One region of the Ruegeria sp. AP11 genome, then DNA from elsewhere that is predicted to be linked to it. Evidence: riboswitches for the same ligand, from Rfam matches in the RefSeq annotation. Region 1 holds a riboswitch; each other region holds the start of a gene.
What was found. Region 1 has a riboswitch for cobalamin ahead of ACR3E4_RS19995 (metal ABC transporter ATP-binding protein). Riboswitches for the same ligand answer to the same signal wherever they lie in the genome.
Positions count from the first base shown of each region.

Region 2: another riboswitch for cobalamin. It lies ahead of ACR3E4_RS10950 (hypothetical protein); the one in region 1 lies ahead of ACR3E4_RS19995 (metal ABC transporter ATP-binding protein).
Region 3: another riboswitch for cobalamin. It lies ahead of ACR3E4_RS01335 (DUF1636 family protein); the one in region 1 lies ahead of ACR3E4_RS19995 (metal ABC transporter ATP-binding protein).
Region 4: another riboswitch for cobalamin. It lies ahead of ACR3E4_RS02480 (DUF1636 family protein); the one in region 1 lies ahead of ACR3E4_RS19995 (metal ABC transporter ATP-binding protein).

Region 1 is NZ_JBQFJB010000002.1:449,496-454,612, reverse strand. Features, by position in the region: gene ACR3E4_RS20015 (TRAP transporter small permease subunit) at 1-184, shown strand, start outside; gene ACR3E4_RS20010 (TRAP transporter substrate-binding protein) at 259-1,305, shown strand; gene ACR3E4_RS20005 (TRAP transporter large permease) at 1,470-2,777, shown strand; gene ACR3E4_RS20000 (universal stress protein) at 2,791-3,195, shown strand; cobalamin riboswitch at 3,392-3,615, shown strand; gene ACR3E4_RS19995 (metal ABC transporter ATP-binding protein) at 3,953-4,705, shown strand; gene ACR3E4_RS19990 (metal ABC transporter permease) at 4,698-5,117, shown strand, end outside.
Region 2 is NZ_JBQFJB010000001.1:2,152,767-2,157,883, forward strand. Features, by position in the region: gene ACR3E4_RS10940 (DNA polymerase III subunit gamma/tau) at 1-877, opposite strand, end outside; gene ACR3E4_RS10945 (protein-tyrosine phosphatase family protein) at 1,044-1,547, shown strand; gene ACR3E4_RS10950 (hypothetical protein) at 1,549-1,956, opposite strand; cobalamin riboswitch at 2,046-2,271, opposite strand; gene ACR3E4_RS10955 (alpha/beta hydrolase family protein) at 2,400-3,257, shown strand; gene rsgA (ribosome small subunit-dependent GTPase A) at 3,277-4,305, opposite strand; RNA gene ffs (signal recognition particle sRNA small type) at 4,467-4,565, opposite strand; gene ACR3E4_RS10970 (bifunctional 2',3'-cyclic-nucleotide 2'-phosphodiesterase/3'-nucleotidase) at 4,605-5,117, opposite strand, start outside.
Region 3 is NZ_JBQFJB010000001.1:246,114-251,230, reverse strand. Features, by position in the region: gene cobN (cobaltochelatase subunit CobN) at 1-1,046, opposite strand, end outside; gene cobW (cobalamin biosynthesis protein CobW) at 1,050-2,105, opposite strand; gene ACR3E4_RS01335 (DUF1636 family protein) at 2,107-2,481, opposite strand; cobalamin riboswitch at 2,566-2,772, opposite strand; tRNA gene ACR3E4_RS01330 (tRNA-Glu) at 3,002-3,076, opposite strand; tRNA gene ACR3E4_RS01325 (tRNA-Glu) at 3,099-3,173, opposite strand; gene recJ (single-stranded-DNA-specific exonuclease RecJ) at 3,272-5,014, opposite strand; gene glpX (class II fructose-bisphosphatase) at 5,106-5,117, opposite strand, start outside.
Region 4 is NZ_JBQFJB010000001.1:464,289-469,405, reverse strand. Features, by position in the region: gene ACR3E4_RS02490 (arylsulfatase) at 1-979, opposite strand, end outside; gene ACR3E4_RS02485 (AraC family transcriptional regulator) at 1,131-2,165, shown strand; cobalamin riboswitch at 2,496-2,693, shown strand; gene ACR3E4_RS02480 (DUF1636 family protein) at 2,795-3,202, shown strand; gene ACR3E4_RS02475 (ABC transporter ATP-binding protein) at 3,199-3,978, shown strand; gene ACR3E4_RS02470 (ABC transporter substrate-binding protein) at 3,991-4,926, shown strand; gene ACR3E4_RS02465 (FecCD family ABC transporter permease) at 4,930-5,117, shown strand, end outside.

The sequences.
Region 1 (5,117 bases):
CTGGAAGGGATACGAGGCAGGCTCTCTTTCGATGATGCTGAACCAGTGGACACCTACTGCGGTTCCCATCCCGATTTATCCGATCAAGTTCGCAATCCCGGTCAGCGGCTTTCTGGTTCTGCTGATCGTTCTCAGGAAGCTGATCCGCGACCTTCAAACAATATTCGGGCAATCGGCGGGTTAACCCCGTCGCTCTTGTGGGACCGAATAATAACCACATCAACAAACACGAGCTCAACATAAAGGGAGGAGTTCCAAATGAAGATTGAAAGATCTATCAAAGCCACGCTTTGGGCGGGCGCACTCGCAGTCAGCGCAGGTGCCGCCGCCGCCGAAGGTCCGCCGGACGAGGTTACCGAGTGGGTTTTCCAGCCTGCCTTTGACCAAACCGATGCGGGCTGGGACAACGGCCTGATCCCATGGGTCGAAGCTGTCGAGGAAGCCACGCAAGGCACCGTCAAAATCCGTGTTGAGCCCGCAGGCGCGCTGGTCAGCGGCGCCGAGGCATTTGCTGCCGCGGCGGCGGGTCAGACAGACGGCTATGCCGGCTGGGGTTCGGTCTATGGCGGCGACATGCCCGAAGGCATGCTGGCATTCGGTATGGCCATGGGGGCCAACAACACCGAAGAAGCCTGGGAAGTGATGTGGGGCAACCCTGACTACCGCGTAGGCGACATCGTTCAGGCTGCGGCGAATGCCCGGAACTTGCATTGGGTTGGCTGGACCAACCAGGGTCCGAACGCGATGTTCACCAAGTTCCGCGTCGAAAAACTGGAAGACCTGGAAGGCCACAAGATGCGCGCCGGTGGCCCGCAGGCGATCTTCCATTCGACCATGGGTGGCGCGCCCGTGTCGATGAACGGTGGCGAAATCTATACAGCGATCAAGCTGGGTACGATCGAAGGCACCTACTGGGATACCGGCGGCATCGATGACATGTCGTTCCAGGAAGTGATTGACTATGCGATCATGCCTGGCTGGAACCCGGCCCAGCACCAGGAAATCTTTGTGAACCTGCAAAGCTGGAACGCTCTGACCGACTGGCAGCGCGAGCAAATCGACAGCGTTTTCAAAGACACCTACTTTGAAACCAGCCGTCTGCATGCGGAAGGCGTGGAAGAAGCGCTGCAAATCCTGCAGGATGCCGGCGGTGAAGTGATCTATCTGAGCGATGAGGAAGTCGCCCGGATGCGTGAGAAATCCATCGCAGAAGTCTGGCCGCAGGTTGCCGCTGCCTCGAAAGGCAACGCAGAAGGCGTTGAAATCTACAAGCGGTTCCTGGCCGACAAGGCCGCTTCGAACTAAGCAAACCAATTGCGGCGCGTGACTGGTAAACGGTCAAGCGCCGCACCATTGGCCCCATTCCCGGGGCCAATCCATCCCCTTCAGAGATAAGACGTACACAGGTCGGGACATCAGGATCACGACGCGCCTCATGACCCTCTGGTGCCAATGGTAAGGAAAACGAAATGAGCCTAGAACTCATCACATTACTTTATTTTCTTGTTCTTTTTGGCATCTTGTTCATGGGCTTGCCGGTTGCGTTTGGCCTGGGTGGAACAGCCGTCATGTTTGCGATGCTGATCGAACCACGCGCCCTGCTGGCCGTGCCGAGCGCATTCTACTCTACCCCGTGGAGCTCGATCCTTGTGACGGTCCCTCTGTTCCTGTTCATGGGGTCGCTCATACGATTTTCCGGCATAGCCGAGGCCGCTTATGACGCGGTCTACAAGCTGATCGGGCATGTCCATGGCGGGTTGGCCATGGGGACCGTTCAGGTCTGTACCGTTTTCGCAGCCATCACCGGTATAACACCCCCGGCAACCACTACGATGGGACAGATCGCCTACCCTTCGATGATGCGGTACAAGTATGACCGCAAGATCGCCATCGGCTGTATTGCCGCGGGCGGCGCACTGGGTGCCCTGATCCCGCCAAGCGTTCCGTTCATCTTCTACGGTCTGCTGGCCAAGGTCTCGATCGGTGATTTGTTCATGGCCGGTTTGATGCCGGGCCTCATGCTGGCGACGTTCTACACGATCTATATCGGCGTCCGTTGCCGTATTCAGCCAGAGCTGGGCCCTGCCCTGCCCGCAGATCAGAAGTTTACAGCGCGGGAAAAAGTTGGCGCTGTGCTGAGCATCTGGCCCTTCGCTCTGCTGATCGTTGTTGTGCTGGGTGTCATCTGGGGCGGCATCGCCACCCCGGCCGAAGCGGCAGCCTTTGGTGCCGCAGGCGCATTCATCATCAACTTCATCTATGGCAAACTGACCAAAGAGGTTCTGGTTGAATCTCTGGTTTCCACGGTCAAGCTCAGCGGTATGGGTCTATGGATCCTGATCGGTGCCACGATCTACCTTAATGTGTTCAACACGCTGGGCAGTCAGGATCTGTTGACGAACCTGGTTCTGTCCATGCCTGGCGGGGCGACCGGCATCCTGCTGATGATGATGCTGATCATCCTGATTTTGGGCATGGTGATGGACGACTGGGCCATTATCCTGTTGTGCACTCCGCTGTTCATTCCGATCGTGGATGAGCTGGGGATCGACAAACTGTGGTTCGGCGCGCTGTTCATCGTGAACATCCAGATCGCCTATCTCACACCACCGTTCGGTTTCGTTCTGTTCTGGATCAAAGGGGTGCTGCCCAAGGACGTCAGCATGGGCGATGTCTACAACTCGGTTGGCCCCTTCGTGGTGTTGCAGTTCGTCGGCCTCACGTTGATCTTTATCTTCCCGGAAATCGCAACCTGGTTGCCCAACGCGCTGAAGTAGAAGGCTAAATCAGATGTTCAATCACATACTTGTTCCCGTCGCGCCAGGACATGGTTCGGAATACGGCCCCGCAATTGCTGCAGCACAAAAACTGCTGAACGAAGGTGGTCGGATTTCCGTGTTGTCCATTCTGGAAGAGTTGCCGTCTTACATCGGCTCGTACTTCCCTGAAGACCAGATGCAGAAGAGCATTGATGGGGTCTCGGACGACCTGCGCAAAGAACTTGGCTCGGAAGAGGTTGAGATCCATGTGGTCGCAGGTCATTCCACCAACACGATTCTGAGCTGGCAGAAGAAGCACAAACCCGATTGCGTTGTAGTCTTCTCGCACCGCCCGGGGTTTTCAGATCTGTTTCTCGGCTCCACGGCTGCGCGTGTTGTGCGGCATGCCAACTGCAGCGTGGTGGTCCTTCGCTAACCTGAACACCGAGGCGTTAACCTCAGATGTGACATTATTTGGGGCGTCGCGTTTCTGCGGCGCCCCAAGTGGTAGTTTAAGGCACTTCATCTCGCGAATGCGACAGCGTCATTGGCACCAGCCCAGAGACACCCGCGATTGTAACAGACATTCAATCCTTACCGCCATTTTGATCCTTGACCATTTTATGCGCGCAACGTTATCTGCCTGCGATGGTTCTCAACGGCATTGAGTCGGCGAGATGAAATGGGAACGCGGTGCGGTGCCGATCTAGGCCACCAATTCCGTGACTGCCCCCGCAACTGTAAGCGGAGAGCGACCCCGAAAAAACCACTGGGCCCCCGAAGCGGGGAAGCCTGGGAAGGTTCGGGGTAGCGATGATCCGCAAGTCAGGAGACCTGCCATCCGAATATTAACTGAACCGGGCGGGGTGTCCCGGAGGGAGAGATAAATGTTTGAAGCGCTAGCCGCTGACCTACATCATCGTTCTGCCACGACCCCGTCTCAGCGGAGGCGGCGATGCGTCGGACAATCGATACTCAACATCATGGGCTAGACCCAAATGGCCGCTCTGGCCAAAACCGCATCGCGTATTTGGTACAACCGAAAGCGTGCACGTCATGAGCCGCGGTGACTCCGGCGGGCGATCGCTGAAAATGCGCGGGTTCTGTCTGACGAATATGAGCATCGCATCCTTGATCGGTTGCGCCCTGATTGCGGCCGCAATCCTCTGGCTTTGCATTCTGGCGGTGCTTTGATGTCGGCGGTGCTGGAAATCCGCAATCTGGCGCTCGGGTACCCGGGACTTACGCTGTTTCGTGGCCTGTCGATGGATATCGAGCGCGGGTCGACGCTGGCCGTGCTGGGTGCCAATGGCTCGGGCAAAAGCACGTTTATAAAGATGTTGATGGGCCTGATGGACCCATTGGCGGGCAAACTGACTTGGCCCGGCGGAACACCGCGCGAGATCGGGTATCTTGCGCAGATGACCGAGTTTGACCGGCGTTTCCCAATCCGGGTCCGCGATCTGGCGGCGATGGGGGCCTGGAAAGGGTTCGGCCTGCGCGGACGTCTGGATCGTGACACCAAGGCGCGGGTTGATGCGGCGCTGGATGCAGCCGGGGTCCTGAACATTGCAGACCGGTCGCTGCACACGTTGTCGGGGGGCCAGTTGCAGCGTGCACTGTTTGCCCGTGTGATCATGCAGGACGCGCCCATGATCTTGTTGGATGAGCCTTTTGCCGCCGTCGATCAGAGCACCGAGGCTCATCTGCTGACGCTGATCGATCGCTGGCGCGAGGAAGGGCGTGCGGTGGTTCTTGTCGTGCATGATCTTTCTTCGGTTCTTGACCATTGCAGCCATGCGCTGCTGCTGGGCGGTGAGACTGCAAGCTATGGGCCGGTTGACACGGTTCTGACGCCTGACCGCCTTGTCGCGCAGAATTATCTTTCCGCAAGCCAAGTGTCCTGGATGTTCCGAGGCGTGCAGTCCGGAGGCAGTCATGCTTGATATCCTATCTGAGATGTGGAGCTTCGCCTTCATGCGCCGTGCCTTCGTGGCAACCACGGTGCTGTCCGCATCTGTCGCTCCGGTTGGGGCCTTTCTGGTTCTGCGCCGCTTGTCGCTTGCCGGAGAGGCCATGGCCCATGCCATCACGCCCGGCGTTGTCATCGGCTTCGTGACAGCGGGGCTGTCGGTCTTTTCGCTGCTGATCGGAGGGCTGATCGCCGGGGTCGGCGTGGCCATCCTGACGGCGTTTCTGGCCCGCAAAACAATCCTGCGCAGCGATGCCAGCCTGGCCTCACTTTATCTGATCGCCCTGGCGGTCGGTATATTCATCCTGTCGGCCGCGGGCTCTGCGGTGCCACTCAAGAGCTTTCTGTTCGGGTCGATCCTGGGGATCGACGATGCCTCGATGATC
Region 2 (5,117 bases), on a different contig from region 1:
ATACCGCCAGCGGGTCGGCGCCTTCGGCATATTGGGCGCTCAGCTCTGTCAGTGCTCCGGCTGCATCGCCGCGCAGGATCATGTCGATCAGGTCGAGAACCCTGCCGCGATCCGCCAGACCCAGCATCGCGCGCACCTGATCGGCGCTGGTCTCGCCTGCCCCGTGGCTGATTGCCTGATCTAGCAGCGAGGTCGCATCACGGGCCGAGCCCTCGGCGGCGCGGGTGATCAGCGCCAACGCGTCCTCGGCGATCTGCGCGCTTTCGGCATCGGCAATCTTGCGCAGCAGGCCGATCATGACTTCGGGCTCGATCCGGCGTAGATCGAAGCGCTGACAGCGGGACAGGACGGTGACCGGGACCTTGCGGATCTCGGTGGTGGCAAAGATGAACTTCACGTGCTCGGGCGGTTCCTCAAGCGTCTTGAGCAGCGCGTTGAAAGCGCTGGTCGAGAGCATGTGGACCTCGTCGATGATGTAGATCTTATAGCGCGCGCTGGCGGCGCGATAGCGAACGCTGTCGATGATCTCGCGGATGTCATTGACGCCGGTGCGGCTGGCGGCGTCCATCTCCATCACATCGACATGGCGGCCTTCCATGATGGCGACGCAATGTTCACACTGGCCGCAGGGTTCCGTGGTGGGTTTGCCTTCGCCATCGGGGCCGATGCAGTTCATGCCCTTGGCGATGATCCGGGCGGTGGTGGTTTTGCCGGTGCCGCGGATGCCGGTCATGATGAAGGCCTGCGCGATCCGGTCCGCCTCGAACGCATTTTTCAGCGTGCGGACCATGGCGTCCTGACCGACCAGATCGGCAAAGGTTTCCGGGCGGTATTTGCGGGCAAGCACCTGATAGGCGGGGCTGGGCGTGTCGGTCATGTCTGCTTTCGCGGATTCGAGTTCTGCCGCAGCGTAGAGGCCGCCGCTGCCCGCGTCCACCGCCCGCCCGGATGATTTTCATTTTGGAAAGCGACCCGATGCGGCTTACACTGGTCGGACAGATTTCAAAGACCAGTTTTTATAGGTTTGTTTGATGGGGGGTTTTATGTCGCAACTGGTGATATACGCCTTGCAGGTTGGCGGGGGCACGCTGGCCCTGACGTCGATGCCGGGGCGCGGAGGGGATTATGACGGCGATCTGGACCTGATCGCGGGCTGGAAGCCGGGTCTGGTCCTGTCGATGACCACCGAAGTTGAGATGCTGCAGGATGGCGCGCGCAATTTCGGGACCGACATACAGGCCCGGGCGAGCCGCTGGGTCCATCTTCCGATCGAGGATTTCGGCGCCCCGCCCGAAGCTGTCGAGGAGCGTTGGCCGCAGGTCAGCGCGGCCGCCCGGCAGGCCCTGTCCGGCGGAGGCCGGGTTCTGGTGCATTGCCGAGGCGGTTGCGGCCGCTCGGGTATGGTTGTGCTGCGTCTGATGGTCGAATGCGGCGAGCGTCCCGAAACAGCGCTGGAGCGTCTGCGGGCGCTGCGCCCCTGCGCGGTCGAAACCGACGGACAGATGGCCTGGGCCGCTACGCCGGCCCGGGTCCCGTTGCAACGTTAGATCAGGCGCAGGCCATATGCTGCGGCTCGGCCTGAGGGCGCGGGGCCAGCACCGACGCTTCAAGCATGGCGCAGGGCGGGTTCGCCAGCAGCCCTGCGGGTAGGGTGGCGAATGAGGTGCCGAACATCATGTCCGCATAACCGTCCAGCATCTCGGTCTCGATCCCGGGAACGGTTCCGCAGAACACGCGCACCTGATCAGGGCAGGCGCGAAAACGGGCGGTGCAGCCTTCCGCGCAATGGGTCAGTTCGCTGCTGCCTTCCACCTGAAACTCGGATGTGGTCACTGGCCGCGCGGTCGAGACGGCCTGCGTCAGCGCCCGCGCCATACGCGCCAGAGCCGGGCAGGGTTTGCCGGTCCGTTGGCACACGGTCGCCGCGAATTCATGTGTGTCGGTCTTCCAGATCATAGATGCGCCCTCCGCGCGCAGGGCGAGGGCGTGAAACAGGTAGGACGGCGCTGTGACGTCAGGACCTGCCCGGACACCCCGCCCGAGATTCAGTTTCGATTCCGATGGCAGGTCTCCTGACTTGCGGGTCGTCGCTTTGCCGACCTTCCCAGCCATATGGCCAGTGGTCTTCCGGCATTGCTCACCGCTTACAGTTGCGGGGGCAGTCGCGGATTTGGTTCGTTCCGGCAGCTTCCGGTCAGAACCGCACCGTGTTCCCTTTTCATCCCGGCCCCGGATTGGGGGCGCGAGAACCATCACGCCATCGCTAGCGGTTCGCCGCATTCCGAGTCAAGCGGATTGAAAGTCGCAGGCTGACCTTTGGTCCAGCCACGTCAACCTTGACTTGGTATTGATCAAATGAACTGATCAGTTCAGGTGATGCGCGACGCCAAGAGGTTCACATGCTGGACACGCAACAGACCATCATGACAGAGGATTTCCGGTTTCCCGCCGGACCCGCGATGCTGTCCGCCCGTCTGTACCTGCCCGCGTCTCAGCCGGAAACGGTGGTGGTGATCAACGGCGCCACCGGCGTGCCCCGCGATTATTACCAGCATTTCGCGCGCTGGCTGGTGGCGGAACGCGGCATGGCCTGCCTGACATATGACTACCGGGATTTCGGCCATTCACTGACCGGGGCGCAAAAGGCGTCGACAGTGACGATGGCGGACTGGGCGCTGGTCGACATCCCCGCCGCGCGGGCGGAGATGCGGCGGCGTTTTCCGGGTGCTCAACTGTGGAGCATTGGCCACTCGCTCGGATCTATGTTGGGGCCGGTGCAATCGGATATCGAGCAGATCGACCGGATGATCTGTGTCTGTTCGGGCCTGGTGACGCTCGGGGATCATCCGTGGCTCTATCGCGCGCTGGCGGCGTTGTTCTGGTATGGCCATGCGCCATTGATGGTCCGGGCGCTGGGATATCTGCCGGGCAAGGCGGTCGGTTTTGGCGAAGACCTGCCCGCGCCGGTCTATTGGCAGTGGCGCAAATGGTGCACCGCGCCCGAAAGCTATCTGCCCGAGATCGGAGAGACACTGCCACAGGCGCGCTGGGCCACTGCAGGCGGACGCGTCGATCTGTTTGCCTTTGCTGATGACCAGATGGTGCCGCCCGAAGCCGTATGGCGGCTTGCCGATCTCTATGGCCCGAAGGCCTGCCGTCACCTTTTGTCACCGCAGGAGTTCGGGTTGCCGAAGGTCGGGCATATCGGTGCCTTTGCCCGACGCAACGCGGCTGTCTGGCCCCGCCTGATTGATTGAACAGACGGGACCAGTTGTGTCACAGCCCCTTGCGGGACTTTTTCTGCTGCATGACGCCGCGCACCATTTTCCCGAACGCTTTGTCCCGCGCGCGGGACTGGGCGATGGTTTCCGAGTTGCGCTGATCCTCGCGTCGCAACTTGCGCCATCGTTCCAGCCGCGATGGATCGAGCACACCGCTCTGGACCGCGGCCTGAACCGCACAGCCGGGTTCGGTGTCGTGCTGGCAGTCCGAGAACCGGCAGCCTTGGTTGAGCTTGATGAGGTCCGAGAAAACCTCATCCACCCCGTCCTGCGCATCCAGCAAACGCAAAGCGCGCATGCCCGGTGTGTCGATCAGCCAGCCACCGTTGCGCATCTGGTGCAAGGCCCGTGCCGTCGTGGTGTGACGGCCCCGCGCGTCATCCTCGCGAATGCCTGCCGTGGCTTGATCCTGCCCGGTCATGGCATTGGCCAGCGTGGTCTTGCCAACACCAGACGACCCGACCAATGCGCCGGTCTGACCCTTTGGGCACCACGCAAGAACCTGTTCGATCTGCGTTGGGTCCAGCGCATTGATCGCCAGCACCGTCAGAAACGGATCGATGGCCTGCGCTTGTTGCACAAAGGATTCTGGCGCGTCAGAGGTATCGGCCTTGGTCAGAACAACCACCGGATAGCACCCGGCCTGATGCGCCAATGCCAGATAACGCTCCAGCCTGGGCAGGCTGAATTCGGCATTGCACGAACTGACGATGAACAGCACATCGACATTTGCGGCGATCAGTTGTGCCGAGGCACCTGTGCCCGCGGCCCGGCGCTGCAGCAGGCTGCGCCGGGCCAGCAGGTGCCGCACGCTGGCGTCATCGTCCGTAAGAACCCAATCGCCGACCGCATATTCGCCGGTCGGGTGGTCGGGGCTGAGTAACGGGACTTCGCCCTTCGGGCCAAGCCCGATCAGCCGGTCACGGTGAACGGCGCTAATGCGAAACGGGGTGTATGTGGGTTTGGCCGCGTGTTGTGCGGCAAAGTGAGAGGACCATCCAAGATCCGATAGTGAAAGAGTCATTGGTCTGCCTGTGGTCAGAAACAGAGTATCCGACGGATGGCAATCGCGCACCCGTTGGTCATGTGTTCAGGCAGTCAGAAAATCGCGCTGGATCAGAACCGGGCTGCCCGAAGGGTCTTTGCTACAATCATAAAGCCCTCCTGCGGCTGATAGGTTGGTTCAAGTGAGAGGCTGGACATCGACCCAAGCGGGACTCGTTGTGGCTGCTTCCTTCCGGACCTGACCAGGTTGGCGAGGCGCTCGCCCGCGCCAACCTCTCGACCCTTCATATAGGCGCGTCGGATGGTATTGGCAACCCGTCAGAGGGTCAGTTGAATGGGCAGAAACCCATCGCAATCCACGGGCAGAACCTGCGGATCGTATTCGGCCAGCTCATGCAGATAGGCTTGCGCGGCGGGGCCGGTGGTCAGAATGACCTCCGCCCCGTTCATCGGGGTCAGAGAGAAGGGACGTGGAGCCTGTTCCAGCGGGTCCCGGGGCAGTTTGCCCGCCAGATAATCGCGCAGCACATGGTGAATGAGCCGCGCGGGCAAAGCGATAGGGCAAACCTGCGCGGCGATTGGGAAGTGACCCCCGCCATTGGCACGGTAATTGTTGGTCGCGACGATAAATTCCTGCTCGGGCGTCACCAGCCGTCCGTTGACCTTCAGGGATCGAATGCGCGAATGCGCTGAATCCTTCAGACGTCCGGCTGCATCGAACCGGGCCGGTTGTGACAGGTCGATCTGATAGGTCGCCCCATGCAGACTGTCGAAATTGAATCCTGCGCGCCTTGGGTTGATCAGATGAGTGGGCCGATGGGTCGAAAGCTG
Region 3 (5,117 bases), on a different contig from region 1:
TGGGCGAAACGGGAATATTCCAGATGCGGATCGCGCTTTCCCGGTTCCTTGAACGAGGCGATGCCCGCCGAAATTCGCCCGTCCACTTCGGGCAGCACCACGTGCATGGCCAGATCGGCGGGGGAGAGGCCACGTTCCGCCTCGGCCCATGCCTTGCGGCGCGATGTAGCGAGGGCGACCTGGAATACAGGCACATTGGCGGCGTCGAGAGGAGACGTGCCCGATGCGCCCTTGCCCGAGAATGAGGTGGCATTGATGATCGCCGATGGCTGCATCGCCGTAATCGTTTCTCGGAGCCAGTCAGCAGCGGCGGGCGCTTTCAGTGAGGGGGCGAACAGGCCCACGGCCTGATATCCACGCGCGCGCAGACTGCGGATCAGGGCCGCAACCGGGGCGGTGTCCGCCGAGGTCAGGTAGGCGCGGTAGAAGGTCACAACGATTCGTTTCGCGTCACCCGCAAATGCCGTATCAGCCGGGATCACGCCGCGATCCGGGCACCACGCGCCGCATTCGGGCAGCGTCTTGGCCCCCATCACCGGCCCGGCATAAAGCCCCGCAGCCAGCGCCATCTGTGCCAATGCGGCCTGCGCCGCGACCTCTCCGCCGGTGTCGCAGAGATGCGCCAGCCGTCGCAGGGTCGAGACGGGCAGGGTGGAGTAGTCATCCAGCCGCGTATCCTCGCGCCCGTCGGCGGGCAGCACGGCCAGCGCGATGCCCTTGGCCTGCGCCAGCGCCAGAACCTGCTGCAAGCCGTAGGACCAGTAGGGCACGCCACCGATCAGGCGGATCAGGATGCCCTTTGCGCCCTCCAGCGTCTGTTCCACATAGGTGTCAACGGACAGAGGGTGTTTCAGCGCCGTCAGGTTGGCCAGCCGCATCGTTGGCATCCGCCCCTCGGGTCCGCCGCCACGATGCCATCCCGCCGCAAAAGCGCCGAGGTCACTGTCGGAAAAGGAAAGCACCACCAGGTCCGCCGGGCTCTGGCCCAGATCGGTCGGGGTCTCGGTTTCCTCGAGCCCGTGGCTTTCGCGGAAGACGACGTGCATGACTTACTCGGCGGCCTCGGTCACACCCACGAGGATATCGCGGATTGCGGCCTCGTTGATGTCATCATGCTCGGCGATCACCACAAGCCGCGAGCGGCGCTCTTCGCCGGGTTCCCACGGGCGGTCGTACTGATGACGCACACGGGCACCAACGGCCTGAACCAGCAGGCGCATGGGCTTGCCCTGAACAGCGGCATAGCCCTTGACGCGCAGGATGTTCAGCTCCTTGGCCAGACGTTCGATCCTGGCAACCAGTTCCAGCGGATCGCTCTGTTCCGGCAGCTCGACGATGATGCTTTCGAAATCGTCATGTTCATGGTCGTGATGGCCGTCATGATGCGACGGGCGGGCATCCATGTCATCCTCGGCGGCGGCCTCAAGGCCCAATACGACGCGCACATCCACGACACCCTCGGCAACCTCGACCACGGGCAGCGGGCGCGGGGCTTCGGCGGCGATGATCTCTTTGGCTTTGGCAACGCCTTCGGGACCGGCCAGATCGGGCTTGGTCAGCAGGATGATATCGGCGCAGGAGATCTGGTCCTCGAACACTTCGGACAGCGGCGTTTCGTGGTCGATGGAGTCGTCAGCCATGCGCTGGGCATCGACTGCCTCGACATTCGGGGCGAAACGACCGGCGGCGACGGCCTCGGCATCGGCCAGCGCGATCACGCCGTCCACGGTGATTTTCGAGCGGATATCCGGCCAGTCAAACGCTTTCAGCAGCGGCTTGGGTAGCGCAAGGCCGGAGGTCTCGATCAGGATGTGATCGGGGCGCGGTTCCAGCGCCATCAGCGCCTCGATGGTAGGGATGAAATCATCGGCCACGGTGCAGCAGATGCAACCATTGGCCAGCTCCATGATGTTCTCGGCCGGGCAATCCGGGATGGCGCAGGATTTCAGGATATCGCCATCGACACCGACATCGCCGAATTCGTTGACCACAACGGCCAGACGCTTGCCCTGCGGGTTTTGCATCAGGTGGCGCACCAGTGTGGTCTTACCCGAGCCCAGAAAACCTGTGATCACGGTGACGGGGAGTTTCTCAAGGTTGCTCATCTCAGGCTCCAATCGGGGGAATGCGCGAGGCGCAGTTTTTGCGGAAATGTTCGGGGCGCTCGCGCCATTTGACCAGACCGTCCTCGGTGGCCAGATATTTGGTTGCGCCGTCAACGATGACGTCGACATGATCGGTCTCGTTCAGGTTCTCGTAGACGAATGTCCAGCGATCCGGCCCGCCACGCAGCACGATGGAACAGCCCTGATCGCAGTTCGACAGGCATTCGACGGCTCTCAGGTTGACGCCATCGGGCAGGTCTGCCTGTTCCAGAGCCTGATGCAACAGGGTGCCCGGGCGCTGCGCGTCATCCTCGACGGGCAAGCCGCGACGGCAGGTGGTGCAGACCAGCAGCTCAACCGGTGCGGTCTCGGTCATGTCTCTCATCCCCCCAATCCTATACGTGGGGGACGGGGTCTCATGCGGGTCACATTTGACCCGACACCGGAACACCCCGTCCGGTTTCATCTTCGGGCGCTGGCAGGTCTCCCGGCTTGCGGATATCAGAGCGTCTGCCCTGTCGGATGTCCCGCCTTCCCGGCCTTGCGGCCAGTGGCATTGGGCACCCTCTCCGGTCACGGTCGCGGGGGCGGCTGCGTTTGGCGGATAACCCGTTGACGCATTCCCTTTTCATCTGCTGTTGCAGACACCAACGAAAGGCTCATGCGGCAGCGGCAGGCCGCTTGTCAAGCGAGTCGCGCCGATCTGTGATCAAGCGGATGAAAAAGCGACCTGTAGAGGTCGTTGGGCGGCATATTCTGTTCAGGCTGCGGCGTTGCCTCGTTGAACGGATCGGTCCGATCCAGTTAAACGCAATACTCGAACGATCGGGTCGGCGCCGCGCGATATAACATCTATGAGGCCTGATCGAAGGCTGAAGCGGAGAGGATTGGATAAATGGCAGCCCGTAGGGGAATCGAACCCCTCTTTCCAGGTTGAAAACCTGGCGTCCTAACCGATAGACGAACGGGCCACTTGGGTCCAGACAAGCAAAATGGCAGCCCGTAGGGGAATCGAACCCCTCTTTCCAGGTTGAAAACCTGGCGTCCTAACCGATAGACGAACGGGCCACGCTGGCTTGTGGAGGGCCTTTTACGGTTTCACCCCGACCCCCGCAAGCCGAAAAATGCAGGGATGTGAAAGTTTTTTGGTGGGCTTCAGATAGGCTTTATCCAGCTTCTGCCGCGTCCTCCAACCTCAGTTGTACAGATTGGCGCCCACCCCATGTGTTAACCTCAAGCCGGCCCGCAAAATGGAACCGCGCGCCGCCGTGATTTGACAGCTTGTCACCCAGCGGACCATCAAACGCACCGAAGGCGATGGCGTCCAGCCCGCCGGACATTCCGTCGGACAAAGACAGCTTCAGATGCGTCTCGCCCACGCGTTTGGCAAAGCGCACCTGCAGGTCGGGCAGTGCATAGCGTGGGGCAGGGGCCGCGGCCCCGAATGGTCCTGCCTTTTCGATCTGTTCGATCAGATCGACCGTCGCGGCCCCCGGCATCAGCGCCCCGTCCAGTTTCAGATCGGCTGGGCCGCCTTGCCCTGCGCCCTGTTTCGCCAGCAACTCGGACAGCCGCGCCATCGCAGGCTCCAACTGGTCGCGCATCACCGTCAGGCCGGCCGCCATCTTGTGACCACCGCCCTTGACCAGCAGCCCCTCGGTCGCCAGTCGCTGGATCGACGCGCCCAGATCCACACCCGAGACCGAACGGCCCGAGCCCTTGCCCTCGTCACCGTCAAAGCCGATCACGATGGCAGGGCGGTTCGCGGTTTCTTTCAGGCGCGAGGCGACAATGCCCACCACGCCGGGATGCCAGCCCTCGCCTGCGGCCCAGACCAGTGGCGTGTCCAGCCCGCGTTCCTCGGCCTGTGCCATGGCTGCCGCGCGCACCGCGTTCTCGATGTCGCGCCGTTCCGCGTTCAGAGCATCCAACCGTTCGGACAGGGCTTCGGCTTCGGTGACCGAGTCGGTACTCAGCAACCGTGCGCCCAGATCGGCCTGCCCTATCCGCCCACCCGCATTCACACGTGGACCTAGCAGAAACCCCAGATGATAGCTGTTGGGGGCAGTGTCCATGCGCGCCACATCCGACAGTGCCACCAGCCCCGGCCTCTGCCTTTGGGCCATGACTTTCAGCCCCTGCCGCACCAACGCCCGGTTGGCCCCGATCAACGGCGCGACATCCGCCACCGTCGCCAGCGCCACCAGATCCAGCATCGACATCAGATCCGGCCCTTTGGCACCGGCGGCCCGCAATTGGCGACCCGCCTCGACCAGCATCAGGAACACCACGGCAGCAGCGCAGAAATAGCCCAGATCGCCGCTTTCGTCCTGCCGGTTCGGATTCACCACTGCGACGCAGTCCGGCAGGGTTTCCCCGCCCAAATGGTGGTCCAGAACGATCACATCTGCACCCGTCGCCGCCGCAATCGGTTCGTGGCTGAGCGTTCCGCAATCCACGCAGATGATCAGATCATGGCTGGCTGCCAACTCCCGCATGGCAGGCACGTTCGGCCCATAGCCTTCGTCGATCCTGTCAGGCACATAGAGCGTCGCGATTAGCCCCATCTGACGCAGCCACACCAGCAACAACGCCGCCGAACTGCCCCCATCCACATCGTAATCGGCGAACACCGCGATCTTCTGGCGCTTGCTTACCGCCTCCAGAAACCGGGTGGCCGCAACTTCCATGTCTTTCATCGAACGCGGATCGGGCAACAGCTCCTTCAGCTTTGGCTCCAGAAACCCGGTGGCCTCCATCACCGGCACGCCGCGCCGTGCCAGCACCTGACACAGGGCGCGCGGCAGATCGGTTTGCTGCGCCATCATCTCAGCCGACCGCTCGACCTCGACCCCCGGTCCAACCCAGCGCCGCCCCGTCAACGATTGCTCAACACCCAGAAACGCCACATCTCACCTCATGCACCAAGGCCGGACCCCTGCGGACCCGGCCTCTTCATCTTTTCACAAATACTCTCGCCGAAGGCAGCGGCGCAAGCCGCTATGCGTCGGT
Region 4 (5,117 bases), on a different contig from region 1:
TCTCGCCCCAGAAGGGCGTCATCGCCGCATCAGGCCATGTATTCATATGCGGGCCGTTGTCGGTCGAATAGAAGACAATCGTATTCTCCGCGATACCCAACTCGTCGAGCTTGTCCAGAAATTGTCCGATGTGACCATCGTGCTCGATCATACCGGCGGTATACTCGTCCGCTATGCCCTTGGTCTTGTCCTGGGCCGCGTCAATTACTTCATCGCGGACATGGGTGCGAAAATGCATCCGGGTGCCGCTCCACCAGACGAACCAGGGCGTGCCCGCCGCGGTCTGTTCTTCGATGAAGGCAATGGCTGCTTCTGTGGTCTGGTCATCCACGACCTTCTGGCGTTCGATATCGAGCGCACCGGTATCCTCGATCTCCTGGGTGATCTCCGTCTCGCCATATGTCGCGCTGGAGCGAATAACGCCGCGTGGCCCGAAACGGTCGAGGAAGGTCTGCCCATCCGGCAGTACGGCATCACGTGGATAATCCGGGTTCTCCGGCTCCTCCTCGGCGTTGAGGTGGTAGAGGTTGCCGAAGAACTCATCGAAACCGTGGTTGGTCGGCAGGTGTTCGTCGCGGTCACCGAGGTGGTTCTTGCCGAACTGGCCGGTGGCGTATCCTTCGGCTTTCAAGAGGCCCGCGATGGTCGGGTCTTCCACCTGCATACCTTCTTCAGCGCCAGGCAAACCGACCTTGGACAAGCCGGTGCGAAACACGGATTGTCCCATGATGAAGGAGGAGCGTCCGGCGGTGCAGGATTGCTCGCCGTAATAGTCCGTGAACATCATGCCTTCTCGCGCAATCCGGTCGATGTTGGGTGTCTGGTACCCCATGACGCCGAACGTATAGGCCGAGATATTGGACTGGCCGATGTCGTCCCCCCAGATGACAAGAATATTAGGCTTGCCCTGTTCCTGAGCGGCGAGTGGCAGCCCAATCAAGACGGCGCCGACGGCGGCCAGCGCTGTACGGAATAACATTTTGGTTTCCTCCTAGTTGGCAACTGTATCTTGTTGCACTGAAAAGGCTTTCGGATCCTATCGGCGGGATGTCGACATCCGACCGATGCCAAGAGTAACACCAAACCTGCGAGTTGACTTGCCATTTTGTGACATCGCGTGGAAACTCTGCGTGGTGGGTAAACTCGCGATGACATATGCGACCGGGATCGGTCCGCTGCCGGATCTGCTTGAGGCGCAAAGCGGATCAAAGGCGGTCGAACGCGCCTTTCGGGGCGCAGGCTTGCCGCTCGTGCTTGTCGATGACCGGGCGCATCAGGTGCCTCTGGGAGCAGTTATCAGGCTGTTCGACGGCGCAGCGCGGCTGACGGGCGATCCAATTCTGGGTTTGCGTGTGGGAAATGCTATGCAGCCCGGCGAGTACGGTCTTTGGGTGAATTATTCGCTACAGGCGCCAACCTTCGCGGGAGCCATCTCGCGGTTGTCCCGCTGCATCGTCCTGCATCAGATCGGCGGGGAACTTTCACTTGAGCACCGACGAGGCGATCTCGTGGTGTGGAGCTATCGGCAGACGGCCGTTACAGGTGCGGGCGCGACACAGCACGCCGACCATATTCTGCCCGTAATGGCAAAGGTAGCGCGGGCCTATTGTGGCCCGGATTGGAAGCCTTCGCATATGGAAACACGCACCGCAGGGACCGGCTTGGAGGCGGCGTTGCGCGAAGACGCTACAGGTATTCCCTGGCACTTCAATTCAGCTGTCGACGGGATCGCGTTCCCATCGGCTGCGCTTTGGTCCCGTCCCGCGCTGGGGTCCAGGGGGAGGCAAGCGCTTCGGCTCAGTTCGCGCGACATTCTCGCGGAAATCAAATTGCGGCGACAGGAATGCGACATCGACCGCCTTGCCGCTGTCATCACGCTACGCCTGATTGACGGTCACACGGACATCGACGGTGCCGCGCGAATGGTCGGTGTCGCCCGGCGCACGCTGCAACGCTGGCTCGACGCTGAAGGCCTGTCCTACCGTATTTTGCTCGATCGTGTGAGACTGGACCGGGCGCGCGCACTGATCCTGGAGACCGAGGCCCCCCTGTCAGAGATCGCCATGCTCGCAGGCTACAGTGACCATGCCCATTTCACGCGAGCCTTTGGTCGGCGTTTCGGGCGCTCTCCGTCATCCGAGCGGATGTCCAAACCAAGAGGTTAACCGCACAACTTGATCAAATATCCTCCGATCTGAATTGCCCGGGCGGCAATGAAAGCCTTCTTTATCGGCGTGCCATTCCGAGTGCCGATTTCTGACCACAGCCGCAAAGGCATTGCCGCATGGGCGCTGGTCGGTTGTGAGCCAAGGTGACAATTGCTGCATAGTGCCCCGAATGACCGTTTTATACCCAGATGAACCGCTGCAACTTGTTGGTTCTTGTCTTTAGAATGAGCGATCGGCTGAAAGTATTCGTTCAGAAGGAAATGGAAGACAACATTCGGTGTTGCAACGTGTTTCTCATTCCACGATTGACGCATCCACGAATCTGCTGATATCGCTCACTTTGATGGAGTTGGAGTAAGTGATTCCAACACAGGGAATACGGTGCGGCTTTGGCCAATTCCGTGACTGCCCCCGCAACTGTAAGCGGCGAGCGACCCGATGATGCCACTGGCCCGGAGAGGCTGGGAAGGATCGGAGAAGCGACGACCCGCAAGTCAGGAGACCTGCCATCGTAACGCAACTCAACCCGGGCGGGGTGCCTCGGAAGGAGACCACGATGGAACACTCGGCTGTAGCCGTAAACATGGCTGGCTCGCAATCAACCCCGCAACTTTGCGGAGGGCGACATGGGCCGGGCTGCCACACACAGAATTACCGTTTGCATCTCTTGCCGACACAAGGGCAAAACCTGCCAGCCTGGTTATGAGCTGATCGCCCGGCTGCGAAAGGCTTTTGAAAACGCCAAGGACGCAATTCCCGAAGATTTCGAAATCTCGGGCGTGGCCTGTATGGCGGGATGTGATCGACCCTGCACGGTGGCTTATCACGGCTCGCACAAGGCGACATATTTGTTTGGCGATATTGACCCGGACACCGATGTCGATGATCTGATCGAATTCGCCCGGCGCTATGCCCATCTACATGACGGGTGGAGCAGCTCTGTCGACAGACCAGGCAAGCTGCGCAAATCCACACTGGCACGGGTTCCGGCCAGCATCATCGCCCTTGAGCGCAGCGCGGAGCCTGTTCAATGAACGCCGCGGAGCTGTATGTCGAGAACGTAAGTTGGAGGCCCTCGGCCAGGGTGCCGCTGATTTTGCATCCAATCAACTTTCATCTGAAGGCCGGGCGCATTTTGGGGATCGTCGGACCGAACGGGGCGGGGAAGTCCTCGTTATTGCGCACGCTCTATCGGTATCATCGGCCGTCCAGCGGTACGGTCAGGATTGATGGTGAAGATATCTGGACCATGCCGCCGAAGACCGCTGCCCAAACGGTTGCAGCGGTTTTGCAAGAGCAACCCAATGACTTTGCCCTGACGGTGCGCGACGTGGTGGCATTGGGCCGCTTGCCACATCGCCAGAGCTTTTCAACACCCGGCCAGCACTGTGCCGAGGTCATCGAGAACGTGCTGCGCCAAACCAAGCTGATACATCTGCGCGACCGGCAGATCGGCACCCTGTCGGGCGGTGAACGCCAACGGGTGATGATGGCCCGTGCCCTGGCGCAAGCGCCGCGGCTGCTGGTTCTGGATGAGCCAATCAACCACCTCGATATCCATTATCAGCTAGAGCTGCTTGAACTTGTGCGCGACCTCCACATCACCGTTGTCGTGTCGCTACATGACCTCAACATGGCGGCCACGTTCTGTGACGACATTCTGGTAATGCAGAATGGCCAGTCGCTGGTGTTCGGCCCCCCGCAGGATGTCCTGACCGAAGACCTCGTGTCGGGTGCATTTCGTGTCTCGGCCCGGCTGGAACAGCTGAGCCGCAGTCAGAACAATCACTTCTCTTTCCAACTGAACTAAAGGATCACCTGAATGAAACTACTCCACCTGGCATTGGGGCTGTCCTGTACAGCAAGCCTGGCACTGGCAGAAACCACGGTACGAAGCTGCAACCGTACCGTTACCTTTGACGAAGTCCCGACAGCAGCGATTTCCAACGACGTCAACCTGACCGAAATGATGTTGGTGCTGGGACTGGCGGACCACATGGTGGGCTATACCGGTATCTCTGGTTGGAAAACACTGGATGAGAAGATGCGCGAAGGAGTCGAGCAACTACCCGAGTTGTCTTCGAAATACCCCAGCAAGGAAGTATTGATCGGGGCGGATGCCGATTTCTTCTTTGCCGGTTGGAACTATGGCATGAAGGTTGGTGGCGAAGTCACGCCCGAAACCCTGGCCGCGTTTGACATCGACGTCTATGAGTTGACCGAAAGCTGCATCCATATCGGTGAAAAAGACAAGGCCAGCATGGATGACATGTATACCGATCTGCTGAATCTGGGCCGCATCTTTGCTGTCGAGGATCAGGCGCAAGAGCTGGTGGACGGCTACAAGGCAGAGCTTGCAGATTTCAACGCCGATCTGGATGCCGGTGACGAACCGCTGCGTGTATTTGTCTATGACAGCGGCGAGGACACTCCCTTTACCGCGGGACGCTATGCCATGCCCACCGCCCTGATCGAAGCCGCAGGCGGGCGCAATGTTCTGGACGACTTCGAGAAGAGCTGGGCCACGGTGACCTGGGAAGAAGTCGTCGAGCGCAACCCGGAAATGATCGTGATCGTGAACTACGGCAATGTGACTGCAGAGCAAAAGCGCGAGTTCATGATGTCGAACCCGGCATTTGCTGATATTGACGCGGTCAAGAATGATCGGTTCGTGACGCTGGAATATGTCGAGGCAACCCCCGGGCCCCGCAACATCGAGGCGATCAAGACCCTCGCCTCGGCCTTCTGGAGCAACTGATCTATGTACACCGAAGCAGTCAGCACATCCCGACCCAGAAGACGTTGGCACTTGCCTGCCTCTGTTTCGCTGGTGATCCTTCTGTTTGCTGTTTCGGTGACCTTTGCTGTGAGTGTCGGCGCGGTGCCCATCCCCGCCGGCACGGTTTGGGGGGTGGTTCTTGATAAACTTGCCCCCGGCCAGATCGACGT